Regions from separate parts of the Micromonospora sp. NPDC005324 genome, predicted to be linked through region 2. Evidence: riboswitches for the same ligand, from Rfam matches in the RefSeq annotation. Region 2 holds a riboswitch; the other holds the start of a gene.
The links. A riboswitch is a leader RNA that binds a small molecule or an ion and turns the genes downstream of it on or off. The one in region 2 is predicted to bind thiamine pyrophosphate.
Positions count from the first base shown of each region.

Region 1: linked by a shared signal. The riboswitch ahead of ABZS40_RS34360 (ECF transporter S component) and the one ahead of thiE (thiamine phosphate synthase) in region 2 are both predicted to bind thiamine pyrophosphate.

Region 1 is NZ_JBEXGE010000061.1:4,830-19,480, forward strand. Features, by position in the region: gene ABZS40_RS34295 (metal ABC transporter substrate-binding protein) at 1-561, shown strand, start outside; gene ABZS40_RS34300 (metal ABC transporter ATP-binding protein) at 558-1,319, shown strand; gene ABZS40_RS34305 (metal ABC transporter permease) at 1,323-2,189, shown strand; gene ABZS40_RS34310 (metalloregulator ArsR/SmtB family transcription factor) at 2,233-2,532, shown strand; gene ABZS40_RS34315 (Fur family transcriptional regulator) at 2,529-2,927, shown strand; gene ABZS40_RS34320 (GNAT family N-acetyltransferase) at 2,941-3,390, shown strand; gene ABZS40_RS34325 (hypothetical protein) at 3,518-4,126, shown strand; gene ABZS40_RS34330 (hypothetical protein) at 4,372-4,539, shown strand; gene ABZS40_RS34335 (acyl-CoA dehydrogenase family protein) at 4,549-6,546, opposite strand; gene ABZS40_RS34340 (DUF6328 family protein) at 6,633-7,136, opposite strand; gene ABZS40_RS34345 (SIS domain-containing protein) at 7,276-8,025, opposite strand; gene ABZS40_RS34350 (AAC(3) family N-acetyltransferase) at 8,022-8,822, opposite strand; gene ABZS40_RS34355 (alpha/beta fold hydrolase) at 8,829-9,659, opposite strand; TPP riboswitch at 9,767-9,871, shown strand; gene ABZS40_RS34360 (ECF transporter S component) at 9,946-10,539, shown strand; gene ABZS40_RS34365 (ABC transporter ATP-binding protein) at 10,657-12,087, shown strand; gene ABZS40_RS34370 (energy-coupling factor transporter transmembrane component T) at 12,084-12,884, shown strand; gene ABZS40_RS34375 (hypothetical protein) at 13,069-13,461, opposite strand; gene ABZS40_RS34380 (thiamine-binding protein) at 13,752-14,048, shown strand; gene gndA (NADP-dependent phosphogluconate dehydrogenase) at 14,238-14,651, shown strand, end outside.
Region 2 is NZ_JBEXGE010000015.1:118,833-133,483, reverse strand. Features, by position in the region: gene ABZS40_RS17770 (methyltransferase) at 1-209, shown strand, start outside; gene ABZS40_RS17765 (ATP-binding cassette domain-containing protein) at 250-1,929, shown strand; gene ABZS40_RS17760 (aldo/keto reductase) at 1,966-2,928, shown strand; gene ABZS40_RS17755 (hypothetical protein) at 2,992-3,540, opposite strand; gene ABZS40_RS17750 (ThuA domain-containing protein) at 3,611-9,442, opposite strand; TPP riboswitch at 9,753-9,862, shown strand; gene thiE (thiamine phosphate synthase) at 9,857-10,483, shown strand; gene thiO (glycine oxidase ThiO) at 10,480-11,643, shown strand; gene thiS (sulfur carrier protein ThiS) at 11,634-11,834, shown strand; gene ABZS40_RS17730 (thiazole synthase) at 11,831-12,610, shown strand; gene ABZS40_RS17725 (thiamine phosphate synthase) at 12,607-13,350, shown strand; gene thiD (bifunctional hydroxymethylpyrimidine kinase/phosphomethylpyrimidine kinase) at 13,347-14,132, shown strand; gene thiC (phosphomethylpyrimidine synthase ThiC) at 14,150-14,651, shown strand, end outside.

The DNA.
Region 1 (14,651 bases), on a different contig from region 2:
AACCACGAGGGCGAGGAGGGGCACGCCGAGGAGGGCAACGGCGGCAAGGACCCGCACGTCTGGCTCGACCCGACCCGACTGGCCGGCATCGGCGACCAGCTCGCCCAGCGGCTCGGCAAGGCCGACCCGGACCACGCCGCCGACTACACCTCCCGGGCGGCAGCCCTGCGCGCCGACCTGACGACCCTGGACGGCGAGTTCACGCAGGGTCTGGCGACCTGCCAGCGGCGGGAGATCGTGACCAGCCACGCGGCGTTCGGCTACCTCGCCGACCGCTACCAGCTCGACCAGGTCGGCATCACCGGCCTGAGCCCGGACGTCGAGCCCTCGCCGCAGCGCCTCGCGCACGTGATCGAGGAGGCCAAGGAGCACCAGGCCACCACGATCTTCTTCGAGACCCTGGTCAGCCCGAAGGTGGCCGAGACCATCGCCGGTCAGGTCGGCGCGAAGACCGCCGTCCTCGACCCGATCGAAGGGCTCGCCGCCGGCAGCAACGGGGACTACCTTTCGGTGATGCGCACCAACCTGCGGACCCTGCAGACGGCCTTGAGCTGCTCGTGACCTCACCTGTCATCACCGTCGAGCACGGGGTGGTCGGCTACGACGGCCGCCCCGTGCTCCGGGACATCTCGCTCACCGTGACCGCCGGCGAGGTGGTCGCGATCCTCGGCGCCAACGGCTCGGGCAAGTCGACCCTGATCCGCGCCGTGCTCGGGCTGGTGCCGATCAGCGCCGGCTCGGTCACCCTCTTCGACCGGCCGTTGCGCCGGTTCCGGCAGTGGGCACGCATCGGGTACGTCCCGCAGCGCCTGGGCGCGGGCGGCGGCGTACCGGCCACCGTCCGCGAGGTGGTGGCCTCCGGCCGGCTGGCCCGTCGGGGGGTGCTGCGTCCGCCGGGTCGGGCCGACCGGTCCGCCGTCGACGCCGCGCTGCGCTCGGTCGGGCTCGCCGACCGGGCCGGTGACCCGGTGTCCACGCTCTCCGGCGGCCAGCAGCAGCGCACCCTGATCGCCCGCGCCCTGGCCGGCCAGCCGGAGCTGCTTGTTCTCGACGAGCCCACCGCAGGGGTGGACGCGGCCAGCCAGGAGGCGTTCGCCGGCGCGCTGCGCGACTTCGTCGCCGAGGGCGGAACGGTGCTGCTCGTCGCCCACGAACTGGGCCCGCTGCGACCGGTGATCAGCCGGGCTGTCGTCGTCCACGAGGGTCGCATCGCCCACGACGGCGCGGTGCCGGACCCGGCCGGCCATCACGCGGAGCCCGACCACGACCACGTGCACCCGCACTGCTACGACGAGCCCGCCGGGCTGTGGAGCAACTGACAGATGGAACTCTTCCAGTACCCCTACATGCAGCGCGCCCTGATCGCCGCGCTGGTGATCGGCCTGGCCGCGCCGGCGCTCGGCATCTACCTGGTGCAGCGCCGGCTGACGCTGATCGGCGACGGCATCGGGCACGTGGCGCTGACCGGCGTCGGCGCCGGCCTGCTGCTCAACCGCTCACCGGTGCTGGTCGCGGTGATCGCCGCCACCATCGGCGCGATCGCCATCGAGATCGTCCGGGCTCGTGGGCGTACCTCCGGTGATCTGGCTTTGGCCCTGCTCTTCTACGGTGGCATCGCGGGCGGCGTACTCCTGGTTGGCCTCTCCGACGCGACCAGCGCCAACCTCAACGAGTACCTGTTCGGGTCGCTGCTCACCACCTCACCCGCCGACCTGATCACCGTCGCGGTGCTCGGCACGGCGATCCTGGTCACGATGATCGCGCTGCGTCCGGCGCTCTTCGCGGTCAGCCACGACGAGGAGTACGCCCGGGTCTCCGGCCTGCCGGTGCGCACGCTGAACCTGCTGATCGCTGTCGCCACAGCGGTCACCGTGACCATCGCCATGCGGGCCGTCGGGGTGCTGCTGATCAGCGCGTTGATGGTGGTGCCGGTCGCCACCGCCCAGCAGGTCACCCGGGGCTTCCGCAGCACGATGGCCGCCGCGATGGCGCTCGGGCTCTTCGCCGCCGGCTCGGGTGTCTGGGTGGCGGCCACGGCGGACACCGCGCCGGGCGCTTCGGTGGTGCTGGTGGCGATCGCGTCGTTCCTGGTGGTGGCCGTGGCCAGGGCCGCCTGGCGGGTCGTGCGCCGCCGGACGACGCCGACCGCCTCGCCCACCCCGGAACCGCACGAGGTCGTGCTGAGCTGAGCCTGGTCAGCGCGGCGCCGGTGGTATTGGTTACCGTTGCAGGATGACCAGCGCCACGGGCTACGACGGGTTCGACGGGGCCAGCGAATTGCTTCGCGCCCTGTCCGCGCCCATTCGGCTGGCCATCGTCAGTGAGCTGGCCGGCGGCGAGCGGTGCGTGCACGAGTTGGTGGAGAAGCTCGGCGCGGCGCAACCACTGGTCTCCCAGCACCTGCGGGTGTTGCGCGGGGCGGGCGTGGTGCGCGGCTCCCGCCGAGGCCGGGAGATCGCCTACAGCCTGGTCGACGAGCACGTCGCGCACATCGTGGCGGACGCGGTCAGCCACGCCGGGGAGGGATCATGAGCGAGAGCAGCGCCGCGGTGCGCAACACCCGGCAGCGCTCGGCGGTGAGCGCGCTGCTGGGCGAGATGGAGGGCTTCCACAGCGCTCAGGACCTGCACGCGATGCTGCGGCAGCGTGGCGAGCGGGTGGGCCTGACCACCGTCTACCGCACCCTCCAGGGGCTCGCCGACGCCGGTGAGATCGACGTGATGCGTCCGCCGGGCGGCGAGCACCTCTACCGCCGGTGCAGCGAGGGGCACCACCACCACCTGGTCTGCCGGGTGTGCGGGCGTACGGTCGAGGTGGCCGGCCCGGCCGTGGAGAGCTGGGCCGATCGGGTCGCCGCACAGCACGGCTACGCCGACGTCAGCCACACCCTGGAAATCTTCGGCACCTGCCCGACCTGCCCGCGCTGACCAGGGCGTAGCCGTGTCAAACCTTGAGTTCCGGCCGGTGCAGCCGGTCGGCAGCGGCACAGCGCTGCTCGACTGGCAGCGCATCCACAATCTGATCATCCCGACCGATCCGCTGTCGGTCGACGAGATCGCCGTCCGCGCGCGGAGAAACATTCTCGAGGTCGCGTACGCCGACCAAGTGCCGGTGGGCTGCTCGACGGTGCGACCCCCGGAGTCGGACAGCGCACCCGGGACGGTGATCGCCCGGGTTCTGCCCGAACACCGCCGGCACGGGTACGGCGAGCAGATCTACAAGCGCGGGCTGGCTGCGGTACGTGAACTCGGCGCGCAGGTCGTCCAGACCGTCATCCTGGCGTCCAACGACGACGGCCTGCGGTTCGCCCGCCGGCACGGCTTCGTCGAGATCGAGCGGTACGTCCTGCCCGGCGACACTGTCGCGTTCGTGGACCTCCAGCTCGCCTGATCACGGACGCCGCGAGCGGTGCGGGGGCGGACCCGACCAAACTCCTGGCGGATACCGGCCCCGGCCGGCGCGTGGCACGCTGGCCGGCGGGTGCCGCCCTCAGCCTGTTCGTGGCACGCTGACCGGCGTGAAAATCTATGCCGATCGGTTTCCGACCGCCGCCCGTCAGTTGCTCACCGACCTGCTCGTCGTCGCCTGGGTGTACGCGGCGGTCCGCGGCGCGCTGTGGCTGCACGACCTCGTGCAAAAGCTCGCCGTACCGGGGCAGAAGTTGGAAGGCGCGGGCAGCGGGCTCGCCGACAACCTCGCCGAGGCCGGCAGCAAGGTTCGCCGGGTGCCGCTTGTCGGCGACGAACTCACCGCGCCGTTCCGGCAGGCCGCCGACGCCGCCCGAGGGCTCGCCGACGCCGGCCGCGACCAGCAGCACCTCGTCGACCAGCTCGCCCTGGCCCTCGCCGTCGCGGTGCTGATCTTCCCGCTCGGCATCGTGCTGTTCGGTTGGCTGCCGCTGCGGGTCCGCTGGATGCGCCGGGCCGGATCAGCGGCGAAGCTGGCCGCCGGGCCGGCCGGCCGCGACCTCCTCGCCCTGCGCGCGCTGGCCACCCAGCCACTGGGCCAGCTGACCCGGATCGGCCCCGACGTCGCCGAGGCGTGGCGGCGCGGCGACGACGCGACAGTCGACGCCCTGGCGGCCCTGGAACTGCGCCAGCTCGGCCTGCGCGGCCGGGGCCGCTGAGGTCCGGTGCGTAGGGACTCCGACGTGACTCGCCGTGTGGCTCCCGCGCGCCGCCGTGTGGCCCGCGTCTCGGCGCGTGCCGCCTCGATCAGGTGTTGAAAAGTAGGTCTCCAGGCGGTCTGTGACCTACTTTTCAACACCTGATCATGGACAACTGTGGCGACGACGCGAGGGCAGACGCCCTGGCCGCCGAACGCGCGCTGCGCCAGCTCGGCCTGCGCGGCCGGGGCCGCTAAAGTCGTCGGGTGTTCTACTTCCTCGTCGTCATCGCCGTCCTGCTGCTCGGCTACGCCGCTGTCCTGGTCTCCTTCGTACGCCGGGGCAAGAAGATCCCACCCGCGGCGTACCTGGCGCTGGCCGGGCTCAACGGTCTGATCCTGGCGGGGGTGCTGGCCTGGGCGGTCTCGCGCTGACCGCGCTGGTCAGGGCTTCGGCGGGATGCGGCGGCGGACGTCCTCGGCGGTGGACGGGCCGGGCGACCAGCGGGCCACCCAGGGCAGCTCGTCGGACGGGGTGAGCACGCCCTCCTCCAGACCCGCGTAGCGGCCGGCGAGAATGCGCTTCGCGGCGGCGGTGTCGACCGAGTCGGTGTTGTCCCAGAGTGCGGCGAACAGGGCGTCCACCCGCACCCGCGCCTGCCGGCAGAACAGGTCGGCCAGCTCGACGTTCTCCGGGCGGCTGTCCCGTTCGGCGGTGGCCCGGACGCAGACCGCTGACATCGCGAACAACTCGGCGCCGATGTCGACCACCCGGCCGAGGAACGCCTGCTTGCGCTCCATCTTTCCCTGCCAGCGGGACATCGCGTAGAACGTCGACCGGGCCAGCTTGCGCGACGAACGCTCCACCTGGCGCAGGTGCGCGGCGAGCGGGCCGAACTCGGCGTACGCCGAAGGGCTCTGCCCCCGACCCACGGCGAGGGTGGGCAGCCACTTCGCGTAGAAGGCGCCCGCCCGCGCGCCAGCTCGGGCCTTGCGGCCCAGCCCCGCGTCCGGGTCGATGATGTCGCCGGCCACCGACAGGTGGGCGTCGACCGCCTCCCGCGCGATCAGCAGGTGCATGATCTCGGTGGAGCCCTCGAAGATCCGGTTGATCCGCAGGTCGCGCAGCATCTGCTCGACTGCGGCCGGGCGTTCGCCGCGGGCGGCCAGTGAGTCGGCCGTCTCGTAGCCGCGCCCGCCCCGGATCTGGACCAGCTCGTCGGCGATCTTCCAGGCCATCTCGCTGGCGTACAGCTTGACCAGTGCCGCCTCGATCCGGATGTCGTTGCGGTCGTCGTCGGCGAGCAGGCAGCAGAGGTCGAGCATGGTCTCCATGCCGTACGTGGTGGCGGCGATGAAGGAGAGCTTCTGCGCGACCGCCTCGTGCTCGCCGAGCGGCCGTCCCCACTGGACGCGGTCGGCGGCCCACCCCCGGGCCACGTTCAACGCCCACTTGCCGGCGCCCACACACATGGCCGGCAGCGAGAGCCGGCCGGTGTTCAGAGTGGTCAGGGCGATCTTCAGCCCCTTACCCTCGCCGCCGATGACGTTCTCGGCGGGGACGATCACGTCGTGGAACCGGGTGAGGCTGTTCTCCAGGCCGCGCAGGCCGATGAACTCGTTGCGCCGCTCGACAGTGATGCCGGGGCTGTCGCCGTCCACCACGAACGCGGTGATGCCGCCCCGACGACCCTCCGTGGCCGGCACCCGGGCCATCACCACCAGCAGGGTGGCCACTATGCCGTTGGTGGCCCAGAGCTTCACCCCGTTGAGTCGGTAACCCGTGCCGTCCGCGGTCGGCTCGGCGATGGTGGCCAGCCGGGCCGGGTCGGAGCCGACGTCGGGCTCGGTGAGCAGGAACGCGGACACCTCACCGGCGGCGAGCCGGGGCAGGAAGCGCTGTTTCTGCTCGGCGGTGCCGAACATCTTCAGTGGCTGCGGCACCCCGATCGACTGGTGCGCCGAGAGCAGCGCGCCGATGGCCGGGCTGACCGAGCCGGCCAGCATGAGCGCCCGACAGTAGTGCAGGTTGCTCAGCCCGAGCCCGCCGTACTTCCGGTCGATCTTCATGCCGAACGCGCCGAGGTCGGCCAGGCCGTGGAACACCGAGTCGGGTATCGACGCGTCCCGCTCGATGGCCTCACCATCCACCTCGGAGGCCAGGAAGGCGCGGAACCGACCAAGGAACTCCTCCGCGCGAGCCACGTCGTCCGGATCGGATCGGGGCCACGGGTCGATCAGGTCGAGCCGGAACCGGCCGAGGAACAGCTCCTTGCCGAAGCTGGGCCGGTCCCAGGTGGACTCGCGGGCGGCCTCGGCGACCTGCCGGGCCTCCTTCTCGGTGACCTGCCCGGCTTCCGCGGGCAGCGGCGCGGCGGCACCGGCAGTGGTTTCGGAGTCGGGGCCGTCCGGTGCCGGTCGGCCATCCTGCGTCGTGGTCACGGCTGCCCCCTCGATGCTCGGTGCGGCTACCGCCACGCTACCCCTGGTTGTTACCCAGGGGTAGCGCTGCGTGAAGGTCGGCGCGATCAGCGGCCGGTGCTCGTGTCCGGGTCGTCGTCCTCGTCGTCGATGTCGTCCTCACCCCAACTGCGTCGGGCGAACGGCAGGGCCACCCAGAACGTGAGGAACCAGATTCCGGCCAGGGCGCTGAGCACGAAGGCGATCGGCCGGTCCAGCACGAAGTCGGTGATCAGCAGCACCGCGCTGACCATCGCGATCAGCATGAAGGCGAGGCCGCCGGTGGCCATCCGGTGCGCGAAGCGGACCAGCTCCGGTTTGCGCCCCTGCCGGAACAGCGCCCGGTGGAACGCCACCGGCGAGATGATCAGTGCGGTGGCGGCGGCCGCCGCGAGCAACGCCACGATGTAGACGTCGCGCTGGAACTCCGTGGTCTCGGTGAACCCGTTACTGAACGGCAGGGTGAGCAGGAAGGCGAAGAGGATCTGCACGCCGGTCTGGGCGACCCGCAACTCCTGCAGCAGGTCGGCGAAGTTGCGCTGCCAGCGCTGCTTCTCGGTCTCCTTGGACACGCGCTACCTCCGGTGAGACGGTACTGCCGGCGGTCCCGGCCGCCGGCAGCAACGCCAATGCCCCACCCGGCCGAGCGCGAAACAGGTTCACGACATCCGCCGTTCATCTCGGCGACGCAAGTCGGCCATCGGAACCGGGTCAGGACCCGCGTCGGATCCGGCCCGCGTATCGCGCCTCCAGCTCGTTGTTGTGCGCGTCGCCGTCCGGGATGTTCGCCGACAGGTAGACCGGGGGCCGCTCCCCCGCCGCCAGCAACCGCGCCACCACCTCCACTGTCACCTGCTGCGCCAGCAGCGCCGCGGTGATCGAGGAGACCGCGCCGACCGCGCCGCCACCGGGCAGGGGCAGTGTCGCGTCGCCGTACGGCGCGCCGTTGTCGAGCACCACGTCGGCGAGGTCGCTCAGCTTGTGCCCGGACGGGTGCCGGGAGGTCATCCGCCCGGAGTGCCGCGTCGAGGTGATCGCCACCAGTCCGTGACCGTGCTCCTTCACCAGCGTGGCGAACTCCACCATCGCGCCGTTGACCCCGGAGTTCGAGGCGAGCACGAAGACGTCGGTGGGGCGCACGGGGGCCAGTTCGTAGAGGCGGTGCGCGACGGCCGGGTCCCGTTCCAGCAGCGGGCCCAGCCGGTCGGCCGGTTCGCCGCCGAGCAGCACCAGGTCGCGTAGCGCGATCCGGTTGGTCGGCACCAGACCGCCCGCCCGTCCGGCGATCTCCATGGCGAGGGCCTCCGAGTGCCCGGTGCCGAACGCGTGCACCACGCCGTCGGCTCGGACGGCCTCCGCGATCAGGTCGGCGGCGCGCCCCACCGCCTCCCGCTGACTGGCCGCCACCTGGCCGATCGTCTCGGTCACCACGGCCAGGTAGTCCTCGGCACTCACCGTCATACGTCCTCCGTCGTTCGATTACGGGCCAGCCAACGAACCGCGAAGTCGACAGCCGCCCGCTGGCGCATCAACCTGCCGGTCCCGGTGCCGAGCGGTGCGGTGCGTACCGCCCCGGTGGCCTCCAGATCCCCGCCCAACGCGGCGAAGTCGTCCGCGTCGAGTCGTACGTCCTGCCACCACACCCATTCCCGACCACCGTCGGCGGTACGCACGGCAGCACCGATCCGCTCCCGGGGCGAGCCGGGGCAGCGGTACTCGGCCAGATGCAGCGAGGTGCTCACCGAGTGGTCCACGCCGAGCAGCAACACGTCGGCGTCGAGGTCGTAGAGGCGGGCCAGCGGGGAGCCCTCGCCGAGCATGTCCGCCAGGGCGTGCCCGGCCACCACCTGCTCGGCGGCCGGGCCGAGCGCGGCGAACGACACGTGCGGATGGGAGCTGCGCAGCGCACCGGGCCAGCCGCGGACCGTCTCGGCGAACGCACCCATGAACCGGCTCGGGGTGACCGCCGGGTCGAAGCCCGGCATCTCCGAGCGGATCAGCGGCCACCAGTCCGCCGGCACCGGGGGGTTGCGCCACTGCGCGGGGTCGCTGTTGTCGGGCGTGTGGGTGGGCACGACGATCGTACCGTCCGGGCCGAGCGCGTCGCGCAGGGCGAGCACCACCGCGTGCGGGCCGCCGCTGACGAAGCCCAGCGGACGCAACGAGGCGTGCACCAGCAGCGTCGCGCCGGGGCGTACGCCCAGCACGCGCAGCTGCGCGGCGATCGAGCGACGGCTGCCCGGCCCGCTGGCGTCCACCGCCGCTCAGGCCGTTCCGCCGGCTCGGGCCAGGATCGCCTCGGCGAGCGGGGCCGGCGCCGCGTCCGGGATCCAGTGACTCACCCCGGGCAGCCGCACGAACCGGTAGTCCCCGGTGACGTTGCGCGCGCACGCCTCGGCGGCGGTCCGGCCGATGGCGACGTCCCGGTCACTCCAGACGTACGTGGTGGGCACCGCGACCGGGCCGACGCCGGCCAGGTCGGCGCGGGACATCGCCCGGTACCAGTTCAGCGCGGCGGTGAGCGCCCCCGGCTCACGCATCGGGTCGGCGTACCGGTTCACCCGGGACGTGTCGCCCACCCCGCCGAGCAGCTTGCGCAGCGCGGTGGCGTGCCACGCCAGCAGCACCTTCTCCGCCTTGTCGGGCTTGCGGAACAGCGCGATGTACGACGACCGGGCCTTCTGTTGGGCGTCGGTGCTCAGGGCGTGCGCCATGGCCGCCGGATGCGGTACGGACACCGCGGTCAGCGTGTGGACCCGCTCGGGGTGCCGGGCGGCGACCCCCCAGGCCACTATCGCGCCCCAGTCGTGGCCGACCAGGTGCACGGCGTCCAGCGCGAGCGCGTCGAGCACCGCCACCACGTCGGTGACGAGTTCGGGGATCCGGTAGTCGGCCACCGCAGTGGGCCGGGCGCCGGGTGAGTAACCGCGCTGGTCCAGCGCGTACGTGCGCAGCCCACCCGCGTGCAGAGCCGGCACCACGTCGTCCCACTCACCACTGTGCTGGGGGAAACCGTGCAGCAGCAGGACGGGTACGCCGTCCGTCGGACCGCCAACGGTCACCTCGAACGTAAAGCCTCGCGCGTCAACCCGCATGATCGGAAGCGTACCCAGACGGCGGTGCGCCGGTCGCTCCCGCAGGTCAGACGGATGCCCTGCTGGGCCCGCGGCAGTGGTCGGTGTTAGCGTCAGCGAGACAACTTCATATCCGACAGGGGAGCGCACAGCGCTGAGAGTGCGGGCACGCCCGCAGACCCTCGAACCTGATCTGGGTAATGCCAGCGCAGGGAGTTCGGTCGACCTCCAGCCGCGCCGCAGTCCGGTGCCACCGGACGCGGCGTGCGTCTTCTCCTGGTTCGCACTCACGAACTGGGAGCAACACATGACATCCACCACCGACACACACCGTTGGCGCACCATCGACATCGTGGTCGCCTCGGTGATCGCGGTCGCCTTCGGCGTCATCTTCTGGGCCTGGGGCCTGGTCTGGAGCGCCACCGAGGGCGCGTTCGCCTTCTTCCCGCCGGCGCAGACGCTGCTCTACGGCGTCTGGCTGATGCCGGCGGTGATCGGTGGGCTGGTCATCCGCAAGCCCGGCGCCGCGCTCTACTGCGAAACGGTGGCCGCGGTCCTGTCCGCGTTGCTGGGCAGCCAGTGGGCCGGCACGGTGATCCCGCAGGGCATCGTGCAGGGCATCGGCGCCGAACTGGCCTTCGCCGCCTTCCGGTACCGGTCGTTCCGGCTGCCGACAGCTGTGTTCGCGGGCGCGCTGACCGGCCTCAGCGCAGCGCTGTTCGACTTCTTCGTCTGGAACGTCGACTACGCGCTGACCGACTACCGCATCCCGTACGCGCTGCTCACCATCGTCAGCGCCACCGTGATCGCCGGCTTCGGCGGCTGGCTGCTGACGAAGGCCCTGGCCAACACCGGCGTCCTGGACCGCTTCCCAGCAGGCCGAAACCGAGCCCTGATCTAACCCCCCTGATCGATGACGTTGATCAAGAGGTTTGCGTCAACGGAAGTCGGTTTCCTGACGCGAACCTCTTGATCAACCGAGGATTGGCGGGGGCGCGGCCCGGAGGAGGTGGGTTTGGTGGGCGGGGTACTGCTGCGGGGGTTCGGGTGGCGACACGCTGGGCGGCGCGCGTGGGCCGTTCGGGGTGTTGACCTGCGGGTTGAGGCTGGGGAGCGGGTTCTGCTGCTCGGGCCCTCGGGGGCCGGTAAGAGCACGGTGCTCAGCGCGCTGGCCGGGCTGCTTCCCGAGGACTCCGGCGAGCAGGAGGGCACCGTCGAGATCGACGGGCTCGACCCGCGCAAGGGGCGGGAACGGGTCGGCATCGTCTTCCAGGACCCGGAGACCCAACTGGTGATGGCGCGCTGCGGCGACGACGTCGCGTTCGGGCTGGAGAACCGTGGAGTGCCGGCCGACGAGATCTGGCCCCGGGTGGACGAGGCGCTGCACCGGGTCGGCTTCCCGTACTCCCGGGACCGTCACACCGCGGCGCTCTCCGGCGGCGAGCAGCAACGCCTCGCCCTCGCCGGCGCGCTGGCCCTGCGCCCCGCCCTGCTGCTGCTCGACGAGCCGACAGCAAACCTCGACCCGGCCGGGGCCGAGCTGGTCCGGCACGCGGTGGCCGGCGCTCTGGACGCCGACACCACGCTGATCCTGGTCGAACACCGGGTCGCCGAGGCACTGCCGCTGGTCGACCGGGTGGTCGTCCTGGAACCGGGCGGCGGCGTCCGCGCGGACGGCACACCCGAGGCGGTCTTCGCAGCCCACGGTGCCGCCCTGGCCGCCGAGGGGGTCTGGGTGCCCGGTCACCCCATCGCGCCCCGGGTGGCCACCGCCGGCCCCGGGGAGCTGTTGCTCACCGCCGACCGGCTCGGCCTGCCGCCCCGGCTGGGCTCCACCGATCTGGCGGTACGCGCCGGTGAAGCACTCGCCGTACGCGGACCGAACGGTGCCGGCAAGTCCACCCTGGCGTTGCTGCTCGGCGGCCTGCTTCGGCCGGGCAGCGGGCGGGTCACCGCGTCAGCGGAGTTGGCCGGCGCCGACCACCGCACTCCCCCGCACCGGTGGCGGGCGCCCGCGCTGGCCCGACGGATCGGGTCGGTCTTCCAGGATCCGGAGCACCAGTTCGTCACCAGCACGGTCTTCGACGAGCTGGCGCTCGGCCCACGCCGCACCGGCCAACCCGAGGCGGCCGTCAAGGAGACCGTGGCCGGGCTGCTGGACCGGCTGCGGCTGGACCGGCTCGCCGCCGCCAACCCGTACACCCTCTCGGGTGGCGAGGCGCGGCGGCTGAGCGTGGCGACAGCCCTGGCCACCGCGCCACGCCTGCTGATCTGCGACGAACCCACCTTCGGCCAGGACCGGCGGACCTGGCGGGAGCTAATCGACCTCTTCGCCGACCTGCGCGACGCCGGGCACGGCGTGGTCACTGTCACCCACGACGCGGACTTCGTCGCCGCGCTCGCCGATCGCACCGTCACCCTGCACCGCGCCCCGGACGACCAGCGATGATCAGCATCGAGCCGGTGGCCGCGCCGGACGCGCCGTTGGCCCGGCGCAACCCGGTGGCGAAGGTCGCCGCCGCACTGGTCTTCTCGTTCACCCTGCTGGCAACCCTGGACCCGGTTGCCCCGGCGATCGCCATCGCCCTCGAACTGGCCGTCCTGCCGCTGTTCGGCATCCGCTACCGGGTGCTGGCCCGACGGGCCTGGCCACTGCTGCTCAGTGCCGCCGGCATCCTGGTCACGCTGGTGCTGTTCGCGGCCGACCGGTCCGGCCGGGTCCTGCTGGACGCGGGACCGGTACTGGTGAGCACCGGCGTCCTGCTCACCGCGCTCGGCCTGGTGCTACGGGTGTTCGCGGTGGCCCTGCCCGGTGTGATCGTCTTCGCGACCACCGACCCCACCGACCTGGCCGACGCGTTGATCCAGAACGCGAAGGCGCCGGCCCGGTTCGCCATCGGGGCGCTGGCCGCGTTCCGGCTGGTGCCGCTGCTCGGTCAGGAGTGGCAGATGATCAGCATGGCTCGGCGCGCCCGGGGCGTCGACGCGGGCCGTAACCCGGTGGCGAAGCTGCGGCTCTTCGCCTCCACCGCGTTCGCGCTGCTGGTGGGGGCGATCCGTCGAGGCACTCGGCTGGCGGTGGCGATGGACGCGCGTGGCTTCGACGCCGGCACACCCCGTACCGTCGCCCGCCGGCAGCACTTCACCCGCGCCGACGTCCTCCTCATCGCCGGGTCCGCCGTCCTCGCCGCAGCCACCCTCACCACGAGCGTCCTCCTAGGCGCCTTCCGCCCCCTGATCAGCTGACCCCGCCCACCCCCGCCCCCCGCTGCCCCCCACCCCCACCCCCACCCCCGCCCCCCGCTTCCGTCGATCTTGCGGTTTCTGTCGTTGATTCATCCCGCTATGCCGGTGATGCGAGGACAGAAAGTGCAAGATCGACGAGCGTTGGGCGGGGCGGGGCGGGGCGGGGCGGGGCTGGGTGGCTCGGTCAGCTGCGGCGGAAGGCGTAGCGGCGGGTCTGGCCGGCCTGCTGGCTGCGGCCGCCGCCGGAGCGGTTGCCGCCGCCCTGCGGTGGCCCGGCCGTCGGCGCCTTCGGTCGGCCGGTCGGCTTCGGCAGATCTCCCACCGAAGGCGCGTCGACAACAGCGGGCACGTCGACAGCTGCCGGCAACGCCACCTCGTCCGGCAGCGCCGGCTCCACCAGCGCCGCCGGGAGCGCCGGCTCGGCCCGCAGCGCGGGCTCCACAAGCAAAGCCGGTTCGACCGCGAGGTCGAGGGCCGGGAGGGTGGTTGGGAGCGGGCCGCGGCCGGCCGCCGGGTCGACGCCGAGCGGCGTCGCTCTGGGGGTACGGGACTTCTTCGGGTTACGCCTGGCAGGCATCCGGGCCTCCTTCAATGCCGACCGGCACGGCCGGTCCCGCGCTGCGGCGGTCGGTCGGATCGGCTGGTGACCGCCGTTGCGCGACGGTCGAGTGGGGAAGGGACTGCTCACCGGGGCCAGGCAGGGCCATCGCCGCCGAACGGCGGGGAAGGAATGCGGGACGCCCGGGAGCGCACGGACCGCGACGCGGGGCGGCGGGCCGGCTCGGAAGTGGGGCGTCAGTTACGCATGTTCGTACCGTAGCCACCGCCCGACCGACGCGCATCCGTTATTACTGGCACGATCGGCACATGCTGATCGCGTTCTCGATCACCCCGCTCGGCGGTGACGACTCCGTGGGTGACCTGGTCGCCGAGGCGGTGCGGGTGGTCCGTGCGTCCGGCCTGCCCAACCGGACCGATGCCATGTTCACCACCGTGGAGGGCGAGTGGGACGAGGTGATGGCGGTGGTGAAGCAGGCGGTCGACGTGGTCGCCGCGCAGGCGCCCCGGGTGAGTGTGGTGCTCAAGGCCGACGTCCGGCCCGGGGTGACCGACGCGTTGACCGGGAAGATCGCCCGAATCGAAGCCCGTCTCGCCGAAGGCTGACGTGCGCGGCGCGGAATGACGACACGTTTCCCCGCGCGGGGCTCACCGACCACTGTCGAGAGCCCGAGCCGCCAGCGGCAACGTCCACGTCACGTCCAGTAACGGGACGTCGATCACTGGTCCCTATCGGCTCACATCACGGTAAGTTTCCAAACGCTGATAGTGGTGTGACGAGAGGTGGCGGCACGAATGGCTGATCAGGCGAGGGCACAGATCGGTGTGACCGGGTTGGCGGTGATGGGTCGCAACGTGGCCCGCAACCTGGCCCGCAACGGCTTCACGGTGGCAGTGCACAACCGCTCGCCGGAGCGCACCCGCAGCCTGGTCGCCGAGCACGGCGACGAGGGCACGTTCGTGCCGGGCGAGACGATGGCCGATTTCGTGGCGTCACTGGAACGCCCCCGCGCGGTCATCGTCATGGTGAAGGCCGGCGCGCCCACCGACGCGGTGATCGACGAGCTGGTGCCGCTGCTCGACGAGGGCGACATCATCGTCGACTGTGGCAACGCCCACTTCGCCGACACGCGCCGCCGCGAGGAGGCGCTGCGGGCGCAGGGGCTGCACTTCAGCGGCACCGGCGTCTCCGGCGGCGAGGAGGGCGCG
Region 2 (14,651 bases):
CGAACCCGCCCATCCGGATCGGCAAGGACGGGCTGCACGACCTGCTGCTGCGCTGGCTGCCCCGACTCGCCCCGGACGGCGTCGGCTGGTTGGTCGTCGCCCGGCACCTCGGCGGCGACTCGCTGCAACGCTGGCTCACCGAGCAGAGCTGGCAGGTCGAGCGGTACGCCAGCCAGAAGGGCTTCCGGGTGCTGCGCGTCACCCGGTAATTGGATATGCCCCCGACCCTCACTGGGGCAGGATCCCGGCGTGGGATACGTGGACGTGGCAGCGGTCGGGCACATCCTGCCCGACGGTCGGGAACTCTTCGCCGACGTGTCGTTCCGGGTCGGGGAGGGCAGCAAGGTCGCCCTGGTCGGGCCGAACGGTGCGGGAAAGACGACGCTGCTGAGGATGGTCGCCGGCGACCTGCCGGTGCGCAGCGGCGTCGTCGCGCGTGCCGGTGGGCTGGGCGTGATGCGCCAGTTCATCGGCATGATCGGCGACGAGTCGACAGCCGCCGACCTGGCGTTGTCGCTGGCCCCACCGGCGCTGCGCGACGCCGGCCGGCGGCTCGGCGAGACCGAGGCGGCCATGCGGGCGGCCGAGGCCCACGGCAAGTTCAGCAACGCCGCGGGCAAGGCCCAGCTGGCGTACGCCGATGCGCTCGGCGCCTGGGGCGAGGCCGGCGGGTACGACGCCGAGGTGCTCTTCGACACCGTCGCGACCATCGTGCTCGGCCAACCGTGGGACGCCGTCCGGGACCGCCCGGTGTGTACCCTCTCCGGCGGCCAGCAGAAGCGCTTCGCCCTGGAGTTGCTGCTGCGCGGCCCGGACGAGGTGCTGCTGCTCGACGAACCGGACAACTTCCTGGACGTGCCCGGCAAACGTTGGCTGGAGGCGCGACTGCGCGAGTCGACGAAGTCGGTGCTCTACGTCTCGCACGACCGCGAGCTGCTGGCCCAGAGCGCCGACCGGGTGGTCGCCGTCGAGGGTGGCAGTGCCTGGGTGCACCCGGGCGGCTTCGCCAGCTGGCACGAGGCTCGGGTGGCGCGGCACGCCCGCCTCGACGAGCTGCGTCGGCGCTGGGACGAGGAGCACCAGAAGCTGCGCGAGCTGGTGCTGATGTACAAGCAGAAGGCCGCGTACAACGACGGGTTGGCCTCGCGGTACCAGGCCGCGCAGACCCGGTTGCGCAAGTTCGAGGAGGCCGGGCCGCCGCCCGTACCGCCGAAGGACCAGGACATCCGGATGCGGCTCAGCGGCGGGCGGACCGGCAAGCGCGCGGTCGTCTGCGAGCAGCTGGAACTCGACGGCCTGACATTCCCCTTCGACCTGGAGATCTGGTACGGCGACCGGGTGGCGGTGCTCGGTGCCAACGGCACCGGCAAGTCGCACTTCCTGCGGCTGCTGGCCCGCGGCGGCACCGACCCGGACCCGGCGAACGGGCCGGTCGACGGCGCGGGCGCGCTGACTCCGGTGGCGCACGACGGCACGGCCCGCCTCGGCGCCCGGGTCCGTCCCGGGCACTTCTCCCAGACCCACGACCGGCCGGAGCTGGTGTCGAAGACGCTCGTCGAGATCCTCTGGCGGGGTGACGAGCACCGCACCGGGATGGACCGGCACGCGGCGATGGGTGTGCTCAGCCGCTACGAGCTGGCGGCGCAGGGCGACCAGCGCTTCGGCACTCTCTCCGGCGGGCAGCAGGCCCGGTTCCTGGTGCTGCTGCTGGAGCTGTCCGGGGCGACCCTGCTGCTGCTCGACGAGCCCACCGACAACCTCGACCTGGCCAGCGCGGAAGCACTCGAAGCGGGCCTGAACGCCTTCGCGGGCACGGTGATCGCTGTCACCCACGACCGTTGGTTCACCCGCTCCTTCGACCGGTTCGTGCTGTTCCGGGGCGACAGCGAGGTGGTGGAGACCCCGGAACCGGTCTGGGACGTCGGGTGAGCGGTCCCCGGCGGCGGTGCGTCCGGCCGGCATAGGGTGGATCTCGTGACTGAGATGACCTATCGCCGGCTGGGCGACTCCGGGCTCGTGGTGTCCGTGGTCGGCATCGGCTGCAACAACTTCGGCAGGAAGCTCGACCTCGACGGCACCCGCGCGGTGGTGGACGCCGCCCTGGACGCCGGGATCACCCTCTTCGACACCGCCGACATCTACGGCGAGCCGCAGGGCAGCTCCGAGGAGCTGCTCGGGCAGGCGCTCAAGGGTCGCCGGGACGACGTGGTGGTGGCCACCAAGTTCGGCATGGACATGTTCGGCCTCAACGGGCCGGACCACGGCGCGCGGGGTGCGCGGCGCTACATCGCCCGCGCCGTGGAGGCGTCGCTGCGTCGGCTCGGCACCGACCACATCGACCTGTACCAGATGCACGAGCCCGACCCGGGCACCCCGATCGACGAGACCCTCGCGGCCCTGGACGACCTGGTCCGCGACGGCAAGGTTCGCTACCTGGGCAACTCCAACTTCGCCGGCTGGCAGATCGCCGACGCGGACTGGGTCGCCTCGTCAAACGGTCGGTCCCGCTTCATCAGCGCGCAGAACCACTACAGCCTGGTGGAGCGCTCGGTGGAGGCCGAGGTGATCCCGGCGTGTGAGCGGTTCGGCCTCGGCATGCTGCCGTTCTTCCCGCTCGCCAACGGTCTGCTCACCGGCAAGTACAAGCGCGAGGCTCAGCCGCCGGCCGGCAGCCGGCTCTCCGGCGGTGGCCGGTACGCGGAGCGGCTCGCCGCTGCCGACTGGGACACCATCGAGGCCATCGAGGCGTACGCGGCCGAGCGGGGTCTGACGATGCTCCAGGTCGCGATCGGCGGGCTGGCCGCCCAGCCGGCGGTGACCTCGGTGATCGCCGGTGCCACCACGCCCGAGCAGGTGCGTGCCAACGCCGCCGCCGGCGTCTGGGAGCCCAGCGACGACGATCTGGCGGCGCTGCGCGCCGTCCTCTGAGCTCAGACGGCACCGGGCCGGGCCGCTCGTCGCGGCCCGGCCCGGTCGTTGGATGCTGTGTGGTCAGTCGGTGCGGCGGCGGCCGAAGAGCATGGCCACCCCCATCGCGGCGGCGACGAGCACGAGACCGGCCGCCGCGAACGGCCACCAACCGGTGCCCGCCCCGCCGTCGACCGGCTTGGTCACCGCGACCGGCGCGGGCGCCGGCGGTGACTGCGCCGCCTTCGCCTGCACCGTGGCGGTCGCCTTGCTCTGGAGCGGAGCGGGGGAGTCCACCGACACCTTCCACGTGCCGGTGGAGAGCACCGGGCCGCTGCTGTAGAAACCGTGCCCCTCGGGCTGCGGTTCGAGCTGCACCGGCCCGACCCGTTGCCCGTCCGGGCCGGTGGCGGTGAGGACCAGCCGCACCACCTGCTCCAGCCGGCGACCATCGGCGTGGGTGGCCTGGATGGTGACGCCCTGAGCCCCGTCGCCGGCAACAGTGAGTTTGAGCTTGTCGGCCTGCGCCGCCGGGGCGGCCTGAGCGGCCTGCGCCGCCGCCGGTGCGACCGCGGACAGGGTCAGGGCCAGTCCGACGGAGACGGCGGCCAACACCTTGCGGATACCCGTCACGGACATCCCTCCCTACCGATGAGGGAGGCCCCTCCCCGACGCCGCAGCGCCGGGAAGGGGCCTCGTCGGATCAGAGCTGGCGACCGGGTGCCAGCCGGGTGGCATCGCCACCGAGCCGTCCGGTGCCCTTGACCGGGTCACCGTCGTTCGCCTTGACCCCGGCCTTGCTGGCCGCGCCGCCGAGCCGAACGATCATGGCGTCGGCGTCCCGGATCAGGACGTCCCGGACCTCCGCCTCGGACACCAGCGTGGCGTCGCTGGCGAGCGTCCGGAACGCGGTCAGCTGCCGGACGGCAGCCTTGTCGTCGCCGGCCGCCTCGGACGCGCGAACAGCGTCGAGCTTGTTCGACAGCTGCTTGTGCGCCTTGGTCGAGAGCCGCCCCGTCGCCTTGAACCGGTCCAGCAGACTCTGCATGTCCCGGAACGAGGTGGTGACGAAGAACCGGACCGTCGAGGTGGTCTTGTTGCCCGCCTTGTCGGTAGCGGTCACGGTCAGCTCGTGCAGGCCGAGCGACAGGTCGTACATGGCCTGCAGAGTGCCGCTGGCGTACGCCTGGCCGTCGAGCTGACCGACCACGCTCGCGATGCCCGAGGTCGGGTCGACGGCCTGCCAGGCCACCCGGACGTCCTGGCTGTCGCCGTAGAGCTGGCCGTCGGCCAGCCCGGACACCAGCAGCGTCGGCTTGGCGCCGTCGATGCGCAGCACCGCCGACTTCAGCGTCTCGACGTTGCCCGCCTTGTCCGTGGAACGGAACAGCAGCTCGTGCTGCCCGTCACCGGTCACCTCGACCGGCGCCGAGTACGGCGTCCACGCGCCACCGTCCAGCGACCACTCGACCGTCTTGACGCCGGAACCGGCATCGGTCGAGGTCAGCACGACCGGGATGGTCCCGTTGTGCCAACCGGCGTCGTTCGCCGGAGCGAACGTCGCCGAGGTCACCGGCGCGGTGGCATCGATCTTGACGGAGACGGTCTTGGTCGCCTCCACGTTGCCGGCCTTGTCCGTCGAGCGGAACCGGAGCTCGTGCTCGCCGTCCCCGCTGACCGCCACCGGAGCGGTGTACGCCGTCCAGGTGGTGGCCCCGTCCAGTTGGTACTCCGTGCTGCCGAGCCCGCTACCGCCGGCCTCGTCGGCACCGGTGAGCGTGATCGTCACCGGCCCGGTGTGCCACCCGTCGGTCGGGGTGCCGGAAACCGCAGCCGTGGTCACCGGCGCGGTCTCGTCGGCCACCTCCGTGCTGAGCCGGAAGTAGTCGAACGAGGCGGTCTTCGACGCCGTCTGAGCGGCGCCGAGGGTGAACAACCCCACCTTCGGGGTTGCCCCGACCGCGCTGTTGGTCAGCGCCGTCAACGCGGTCCAGGTCGTCCCGTCGGCCGAGTACGACGCGGTGAACGTGTCGCCAGTGCGGGCCAGCCGCAGGTGCCACACCGCCGAGGTCAGGTTGCCCGCCTCGGGCTGCGGGTTCTGGACCACCCCGGCGATCTCGCTGCGGAACTCGATCCGCCGCGTCACCGCCTGGCCAGCCTGGTTGTCCGCGATGAAGTCGAACTTGACGTAGTTGTCGTCGTCCGCCTGCACGAGCAGACCTGCCTGCTGGTACTGCTCGTTCAACAGGCTGCCGTCGACCTTCGTCTCCAGGGTCCAGTCGCCGGACGGCGCGGTCTGGAGGATGAAGTTCTTCGGCCCGGTGTTGTCGGTGCCGTAGATGTCACCGTTGGGCACGTCGATCCGCAGCGCGCCATCGGTGACCCGGTAACCGCTCGGGTCCTCCCGCGTCACGGCGTCCCACCGGCACTTGTCCAACGTGCTGCCGGTGAACTCGTCCGACGGGTCGACCGGGCCGGCCGGGGCGTCCGGCGTGACCTGGAACGAGTCGAACGCGGCGTCGACAACCGGCGCCTCGGTGCCTCCGTTGAGCGCGAAGACCCCGATCCGCGGGTTGGTGATGCCGGCGAGCGCGGCCGAACGGCCGACCGGGGTGAAGGTCTGCCCGTCGCCCGAGGCGGACGCGGTCAGGTTCGTCCCGTCGCTGGTGATCCGCAGGTACACGGTGTCACCCGCCGGTGCGTTGGTGGCGTCGGCGGCCTCGTTGCGAGGAGTGGCCGCCGTCTCCCGGATGAACTCCACCCGCCGGCTGCCGTTGTACAGCAGGTCCAGCTTGGCGTAGTTGTCGTCGTCGCCGTACACCAGGACGCCGGCCTGCTGGTAGTTGGCCGTCACCGGCAGGGTGACCTTGGTGGTCATCTCCCACGCGCCGGTCGGGGCCGCCTGGAGCACCAGGTTGGTGGCGTCGTTGCGAGCGCCGTAGAGGTCACCCACGCCGGTGGGCAGCCGCAGCGCGCCGCCACTGAGCGAGTAGAGCTGGTTCTCCCGGATGACGCTGGTCCAGCGCTCCTTGTCGAGGCTGTTGCCGTTGAAGTCGTCCGAACGCGCCCCGAAGCAGGACGTGTCCGGCGCGTCGACCCGCACCGGCACCGTGGCGTACGACTTGGCGCCCTTGCTGTCGGTCACCGTGAGGGTGACCGTGAAGGTGCCCGGGCTGGTGTAGGTGTGGCTGGCGTCCAGTGTGGTCGCCGAGCCTCCGTCACCGAAGTCCCAGGCGTACGTCAACGGGGTGTCGCCCTCGTCGTCGGTGGCCGTGCCGTCGAACGCGACGGTGACCGGCGCGGTGCCGGTGGCCGGGGTGGCCGTGGCGCTGACCACCGGCGGCCCGTTCTCGGTGACACCGCGGCCGACGAAGTCCATCCAGTTGACGTTGAACAGCGAACCCGTTCCGCCGTTCGGGTCGCGGGCCAGGAAGTACAGCGAGCCGCTCGCGGCGCCGGTGACCGGTGCGCTCACGTCCGTGTACGTCTGCCACGCGCCGGTCGACGGTACGACGGCAGTGGCGACCACCGGTCCGTCGACAGCACCCGCGCGAACCTCGATCCGACCGCCAGCGGCGGCGGAGGCGGCCCGGAAGCGGATCTCGGTGATGTTGGTCAGGTCCGCCGGAGCGACCGACCACCAGTCGCCATCCTCGATGAAGGCGACGCTCTGGCCGCCTCCGGCGGTGTCGGCGCCGGCTTCCCGCTGCACGCCGGGGTCTCCACCGCCGGTGCTCACCGGGGCGCGCCCGGTGGCGGTGAAGTACTCGGCCTGCTTCTGCTTCGGCTGGAGGATCTCGATCTGCCGACCGGTCAGGGCACCGGCGCCGCCGGCACCACCCTCGTCGGTGTAGGTCGCCTCGAAGACCGCGAAGACGTTCGCCTCGGCGCCGTGCCCGGAGGCGAGCGACGTCTGGACGGTGCCGGTGCAACCGGTGTGCTGCTCCAGCGGGTGGGCGTGCTCGTCGTGACCGAGCAGCACCTGAAGCTGCACCCGGTCACAGTCGATCTGCCCGTCCTCGGGGTCGGTCACCTTGATCGAGTAGCGGACCTGGTCACCCCAGTTGAAGAAGCCGCCATCCGGTGGGAACTCGATGGAGACCGTCGGCGCGGTGTTGCCCACGGTGACCGGCACGTTGGCCACAGCGGTCCGGCCCTTGGGGTTGGTGACGGTGAGCTGGGCGGTGTAGTTGCCCGCCGTGGCGTACGTGTGGGTCGGGTTGGCCTCGGTCGAGGTCTGCCCGTCGCCGAACGTCCAGGCGTAGGTGAGCGTGCCACCGTCCGGGTCCCGGGAGCCGGCGCTGGAGAAGGTCACCGTCAACGGCGCCGGACCCGAGGTCGGGTTGGCGGACGCCGCCGCTATCGGGGCGCGGTCACCGGCGGTGTAGTCGATCCGGTAGACGCCCGAGTTGTCGTTGTTGCCGCCGAAGCCGCTGCCCCACTCGATCAGGTACAGCGCGCCGTCTGGGCCGAACTCGAAGTCCATCGGCCGGACCATGCTCATGCCGGTGAGCAACTGGTTGATGTCCACCAACGACTTGCCGTCGGGGGTCAGCTGCATGGTGTACATCTTGTTCTGGTTCCACTCACCGAGCAGAGCCTTGCCGTCGTAGTACGCCGGCCACTTGCGGTTCGAGTTCAGGTCGGCGTCGTAGCGGTAGACCGGGCCGCCCATCGGGGCACCGCCGCCGCCGATCTCCGGGTAACGCGCGTCACCGGCGTACCCGTAGTCGACGGTCGCCGGGACCACCGGCGGGAGGTTGGTCAGGCCCGTGTTGTTGGGCGAGTTGTTCACCGGGGCGGCGCAGTCGAACTTCGGACCGCTCGGGCCGGACGGGAACGTGTAGTCGTTGTACGCCTCGTTCGTGCCCGTGCAGTACGGCCAGCCGTAGTTGCCGGGGGTGACGACGTTCCACTCGACCAGACCGCGGGGGCCCCGGTTCGGGTTGTCCGCGTTGGCGTCCGGTCCGTAGTCCGCGACGTACAGCGTGTTGGTCTTCGGGTCGGTGCCGATCCGGAACGGGTTGCGGAAGCCCATCGCGTAGATCTCGGGACGGGTCTTCTCGGTACCCGCAGCGAAGAGGTTGCCCGCCGGAACGGTGTACGTCCCGTCGTCCTCCGGGTGGATCCGGATCACCTTGCCGCGCAGGTCGTTGGTGTTGCCGGAGGTGCGCTGCGCGTCGTAGTCCTGGCGCCCCGCCCGCTCGTCGATCGGCGAGTACGAGTTCGACTCGAACGGGTTGGTGTTGTCGCCGGTGGCCAGGTAGAGGTTGCCGTCGCCGTCGAAGGCCATGCTGCCACCGGCGTGGCAGCAGGTGTTGCGCTGCGTGTCGACCCGTAGCACCTGCTTCTCGCTGGCCAGGTCGATGGTGTCGCCGGAGACCGTGAACCGGGACAGCAGGTTGCGGGTGACTCCGTCGTTCGGGGCGTAGTACAGATACACCCACTTGTTGGTGGCGAAGTTAGGGTCGAGCCGGAGGCCGATGAGGCCGTCCTCGTTACCGGTGAAGACGTCCAGGTCGACGGCGGTGACGGTGTTGCCGGTGTCCGGCTTCACGATCTGCACGCGACCGTCGCGCTCGATGTAGAAGACCCGCCCGTCGGGGGCGACGTCCAACTCCATCGGGTTGCTGGTGTTGCTGTCCAGCGTGACCTTCTCGAAGTTCGAGGTCTTCGAGGCGCCGCAGTCGGCGTTCTCGACACCGGCCGCGGTGCGGATGCCGCCGAGCAGGTGGGAGAGGAACTCGGGCTCGGCGTACGACTCCCGGGTGTGCCCCAGGCCCGTGTACCAGGACCGGCCACCGTCGTAGTCCTGACACCAGGCGACCGGGTGGTCCGCACCCATCGCGCCGGCACCGGGGGTGTAGCTCTTCTCGTCCAGGCTGGCCAGCACGTGCACGTCCGGCCGGGGGTTGGTCTGGTAGTTGTACCACTCGTCGAACCGGGACCACCGGTCCGGCAACCCGGCCGTGGACGGGTGTGCGTGGTCCTCCACCTTGACAGTGGCCTGCTGGTTCTGCGGGTGGTTGGCGAAGTACGCGCCGACCAGGTCGCCGTACCAGGCCCAGCTGTACTCGGTGTCCGACGCGGCGTGGATGCCGACGTAACCGCCGCCGGCCTTCACGTAGCGCTCGAACGCCGCCTGCTGGTCGGCGTTGAGCACGTCACCGGTGGTGGAGAGCCAGATCACCGCCTTGTACTTCGCCAGGTTGGCGTCGTTGAACGCGGCCCCGTCCTCGGAGTTGTCCACAGTGAATCCGTTGTCGACGCCGAGCTGCTGGATGGCGGCGACGCCGGTGGGGATGGAGTCGTGCCGGAAGCCGGCGGTCTTGGAGAAGACGAGGACGGAGAAGGGATCGGCCGCGGCCTTTGGCGCCTTCGGCGCCACCTGGCTGACCGGGGCTGCGGCTTTTGCATCCCGTGGGGGGACCTGGGCGGCCGCCTGGGCGGGCGCGCCGAACAGGGTGGTCGAGGCCATGGCCAGGGAGATCAGGGTTGCGGTGATGGGTACGCGGGCACGACGAGAACGGGACACGCCGCCTCCTGTGTCGTAGTGACAGAGCTCGCGGGAGTCGGCTCGCCGAAGGCCCTCCCTGATGGAGCCGGTGGTCACACCGTGCCAGGGTGCCCCGCCGACATTTTGTCGAATCGCTGAACAAATTAATTCGGCTGGCTCGATGTCGGGCAAGATGCAGACGGGTAACGGTTCGGCAACGGGAGGCGACATTCCGAACAGGACCGTATGAAGTGCCCCATGGATCTCGGTCGTTCTGGTGCGGCCCGGCCCGCCGGCCACCGCCGACCCACGTCTTGGCAGGCCGGCGGATCTGTCGTACGGTGACACGCAAGTAACCCACGGGAGCCCGGTGTACCGGGCTGAGAGGGGGGCTGACAGCCCCCGACCGTTGAACCTGATCCGGGTAATGCCGGCGCAGGGAGGAGCGTTGCCGTGCCGTCCCTGGGGCGATTGCATCTCATCACCGACACCCGAGCGGGTCGCGACCCACTCGCCGTGGTTCGCGCCGCCCTCACCGTGGCCCACGCCGACCTGGTGGTGCAGGTCAGGGTCGAGGATTCCGCCACCGATCGCGAGGCGTACGACCTGACCCGGCGGGTGCTGGCGCTCTGCGCCTCGTACCGGGCGACCTGCCTGGTCAACGACCGGTTGCACGTGGCGCTGGCGGCCGGTGCCGCCGGTGGCCACGTCGGCGCCGACGACCTGCCGGTCGCCGCCGCCCGCCTGGTGCTCGGCCCCACCGGCGTGCTGGGCGCCACCGCCCGCGCGCCGGGCCCGGCGCACGAGGCCGTCGCCGCGGGCGCCAGCTACCTCGGCGTCGGGCCGTGTCACACCACCAGCACCAAGACCGGCCTGCCGGACCCCATCGGGCCCGCCGGGGTACGCGCCGTCGTCGACGCCGTCGACGTCCCGGTCATCGCGATCGGGGGGGTGACCGCCGCCCGGGTGCCGGCGCTGCGGGCCGCCGGGGCGTACGGGGTGGCGGTGGTCGGTGCCGTCTCCGCCGCCGCCGACCCGGCACTGGCTACCGCCGAGCTGATCGAGGCCCTGACGTGCTGACCGGCCGGTCCCCGTCACCGCCGTCGAGCGACCGGGTCCGGCCGGACGTGGCAGTGGTGGGGGCGGGGCCGATCGGGTTGGCGATCGCCTGGCGTTGCGCCGCGCGCGGGCTGCGGGTGGTGGTGCACGATCCGGCGCCCGGCTCGGGCGCGTCGGCGGTGGCCGCCGGCATGCTCTCCCCGGTCGCCGAGGCGTACTTCGGTGAGCGGCAGCTGACCGGGTTGCTGCTGGCGTCCGCGGCCCGCTGGCCGGCGTTCGCCGCCGAGTTGACCGAGACGACCGGAGTCGAGATCGGCTACCGGACCGAGGGCACCCTGATGGTCGGGCTCACCGGCGACGACCTGGCCGAGGCGCGTCGGCTGTGGGCGTACCAGCAGGGGTTGGGCCTGCCCGTGACGCCGCTGCGCCCCAGCGAGCTGCGCGAGCGCGAACCGGCGCTCGCCCCACGGGTGCGCGGCGGCGCGCTCGCGCCCACCGACCACCAGGTCGACCCGCGGCTGCTGGTGCCCGCGCTGCGCACGGCCGCGCAGCGGGCCGGCGCGGTGCTCGCGCCGCAGCCGGTCCGGTCCCTGTCCGACGTGGACGCGCCGGTCACCGTGGTCGCCGCCGGCTGCGGGGCAGCCGCGCTCACCGGCCTGCCCGTGCGGCCGGTGAAGGGCCAGATCCTCCGGCTCCGCGCGCCCGACGGCGTCGCGCCGGGCTTCCGGCACGTGATCCGGGGGTACGCCGACGGCGAGCACGTCTACCTGGTGCCCCGCGCCGACGGTGAGGTGGTGCTCGGCGCGACGGTCGAGGAGCGCTCCGACACCACCGTCACCGCCGGCGCCGTGCAGCGGCTGCTGCGCGCCGGAGTCGACCTGCTGCCCGAACTGGCCGAGTACGACCTGGTCGAGGCGGTCGCCGGGCTGCGCCCGGGCACCCCTGACAACGCGCCGATCCTCGGGCCGCTGCCCGACCGACCGGACGTCCTGGCCGCCACCGGGCATCACCGGCACGGCATCGTGCTCACCCCGATCACCGCCGACCTGATCGCCGACCTGGTGCTCGGCGGCGTACCCGACGCGCTGCTCGCGCCCTTCGGGGCTGACCGCTTCGACGCTGTCGCGGTGGCCGCGTCGGGCGGACCTGAACCGACGATGGAGGGGGACCTGTGGAGTTGACGGTGAACGGGGCCGGGCGCAACGTCGCCGCCGGCGCGTCCGTGGCGGACCTGGTCCGCGACATCGTGGCGCAGCCACGTGGGGTGGCGGTCGCTGTCAACGGCGAGGTGGTGCCCCGTGCCGGCTGGCCGACCCGGGCGCTGCGCGACGGTGACCGGGTCGAGGTGCTCACCGCGGCGCAGGGCGGGTGAGCGGCGTGCCGTTCGAGCTGGGTGGGGAGACCTTCACCTCACGGCTGATCCTCGGTACCGGCGGCGCCGCGAACCTGCACGTCCTGGAGCAGGCGATCCGGGCGTCCGGCACCGAGCTGGTCACTCTGGCGCTGCGTCGGGTGGGCACGGCGCCGGGCTCCACCGGTGGGTTGCTGGAGCTGCTGGACCGGTGCGGCGTACGCCTGCTGCCGAACACCGCCGGGTGCCACACCGCGACCGAGGCGGTGAAGGTGGCCCGGTTGGCCCGGGACGCGTTCGACACCGACTGGGTCAAGTTGGAGGTGATCGGCGACGAGCGGACGCTCCTGCCCGACGGGGTGGAGCTGCTCCGCGCCGCCGAGGAGTTGGTCTCCGACGGCTTCACAGTGCTGCCGTACACCAGCGACGACCCGGTGCTCGCCCGCCGCCTCGCCGACGTGGGCTGCGCCGCGGTGATGCCGGCCGGCTCGCCGATCGGTTCGGGGCTCGGCATCGGCAACCCGCACCACATTCGACTCATCCGGCAGGGTGTGGACGTGCCGGTGATCCTCGACGCCGGCATCGGCACCGCGTCCGACGCGGCGCTGGCCATGGAGCTGGGCTGTGACGGGGTGCTGCTGGCGAGCGCTGTCACCCGGGCGGCCGACCCGGTGGTGATGGCCACAGCGATGCGGTACGCGGTCGAGGCCGGACGTCTGGCGGCCCGGGCCGGCCGGATCGAGCGCCGCTTCCACGCGCTCGCCTCCACTCCTGACGAGGGAAGACCCGAGCTGTGATCCCGCCGTCCGGGGTTGTCGTGTTGACCGACCGGCTCGTTGCGCGGAGCCGGCTCGACCGGGTGGTGGCGGGCGCCGTGGCCGGGGGAGTGCGCTGGGTGGTGCTGCGGGAGAAGGACCTGCCGCGTGCCGAACGCGTCGCCCTCGCCGCCGACCTGCGCGCGATCCTCGCCGACGTCGGCGGGACCCTCGTCGTGGCCGGCCCCGACCCGCTCGGCGGCGACGCCGTGCACCTGCCCGCCGCCGGCCCGTACCCACCGCCAGCCCATGGCCTGGTAGGCCGCTCCTGCCACCACCAACCCGAGCTGAGCCGCCTGACCACCGAGCACTACGCCACCATCTCCCCGGTCTGGCTCACAAAGACAAAACCGGGCTACGGCCCACCCCTGGGACCGGACGGCCTGCGAAAGCTGGTCGAGGCCACCCCCGTGCCACTGCTGGCCCTGGGCGGAGTCGAAACCCCGGAACAGGTAACCGCCTGCGTCCAGGCGGGAGCCGTCGGGGTGGCAGTGCTGGGCGCACTCATGCGAGCCGAAGACCCGTGTGCGGTAGCCGCCACCCTGACGAGCGCTTATGCAGAGGCGGTCACCCCTGTGCTGACCCAAACCCGCGCGGAGGCACCCAGGTCCCCACGACGGGGGCTGCGGCCGACCGTGCCCACGCAGGGATCAAGCCTGACCGCCCGGAGTGGGCACGGTCGGCCGCAGCCCCCAACCGCAACCAAAAGCGAGGGAAAATGACCCCGCGCACCATCCTCACCATTGCCGGCTCGGACTCCGGCGGCGGCGCGGGCATCCAGGCCGACCTCAAGGTCTTCGCCGCACTTGGCGCGTACGGCACCAGCGTCCTCACGGCGGTCACCGCGCAGAACACCAGGGGTGTCGACGCGGTGCTGCCGCTGCCCCCGCGCACTGTCACCGAGCAGTTGGACAGCGTGCTCACCGATTTCACCGTCTGCGCGGTGAAGACGGGGATGCTCGGCACCCCGGCGATCGCGGACGTGGTGGCCGAGGCGGCCCGGGACGGCCGGCTGCCTCAGCTCGTCGTCGACCCGGTGCTGGTCGCCACGAGTGGTCACCGGCTGGGAGTGGTGGGCGCGGTGGAGCGGCTGCTGCCGTACGCCACTGTGGCGACCCCGAACTGCGCGGAGGCCGCAGCGATCACCGGACGCCCGGTGGACGACGTGGCCGCGATGGTCGTCGCCGCCGAGGCCCTGGTGGCCGGCGGCCCGGAGTACGTGGTGGTCACGGGCGGTGACCTGGACGGGGGCGAGGCGGTCGACGTGCTGCACGGCGGCGGCGTCACCACGCTGTTGCGCGCACCCCGGGTGACCACACGGCACACCCACGGCACCGGGTGCTCGTTCTCGGCGGCGATCGCGGTGCGGCTCGGTCTGGGCGATCCGGTGCCGACCGCCGTGGGGGCCGCGAAGGAGTACGTGCTCCGTGCGCTGACCGGCGCGCGGGGCTGGGAGCTGGGCGCGGGGCGCGGACCGCTGAACCACTTCGGCTGGTCCGCTTGATCACCAGGGAGGCTGTCATGCACGCACGAGGCAAGGTGTACGTCGAGGGTTCGCGGCCGGATGTCCGGGTGCCGTTCGCGGAGGTGGGGCTGACCGGGGACCTGCCGCCGGTGCGGCTCTACGACACGTCCGGCCCTGGTTCGGACCCGGAGGTGGGGCTGCCGCCGCTGCGCGGGCCGTGGATCGCCGAGCGGGGTGACGTGGCGCCGGTGCGGGGGGCGGGCACGCCGCTCGCCGGGGTGGACGGTCGCCGGCCCACCCAGCTCGCGTACGCGCGGGCCGGTGTGGTGACGGCGGAGATGGAGTTCGTGGCGATCCGGGAGAACGTCGACCCGGAACTCGTGCGGGCCGAGATCGCCGCCGGTCGGGCGGTGCTCCCGCTCAACGTCAACCACCCGGAGTGCGAGCCGGCGATCATCGGTAAGGCGTTCCTGGTCAAGGTGAACGCCAACATCGGCACCTCGGCGGTCAGCTCGTCGGTCGCGGAGGAGGTGGAGAAGTTGACCTGGGCCACCCGCT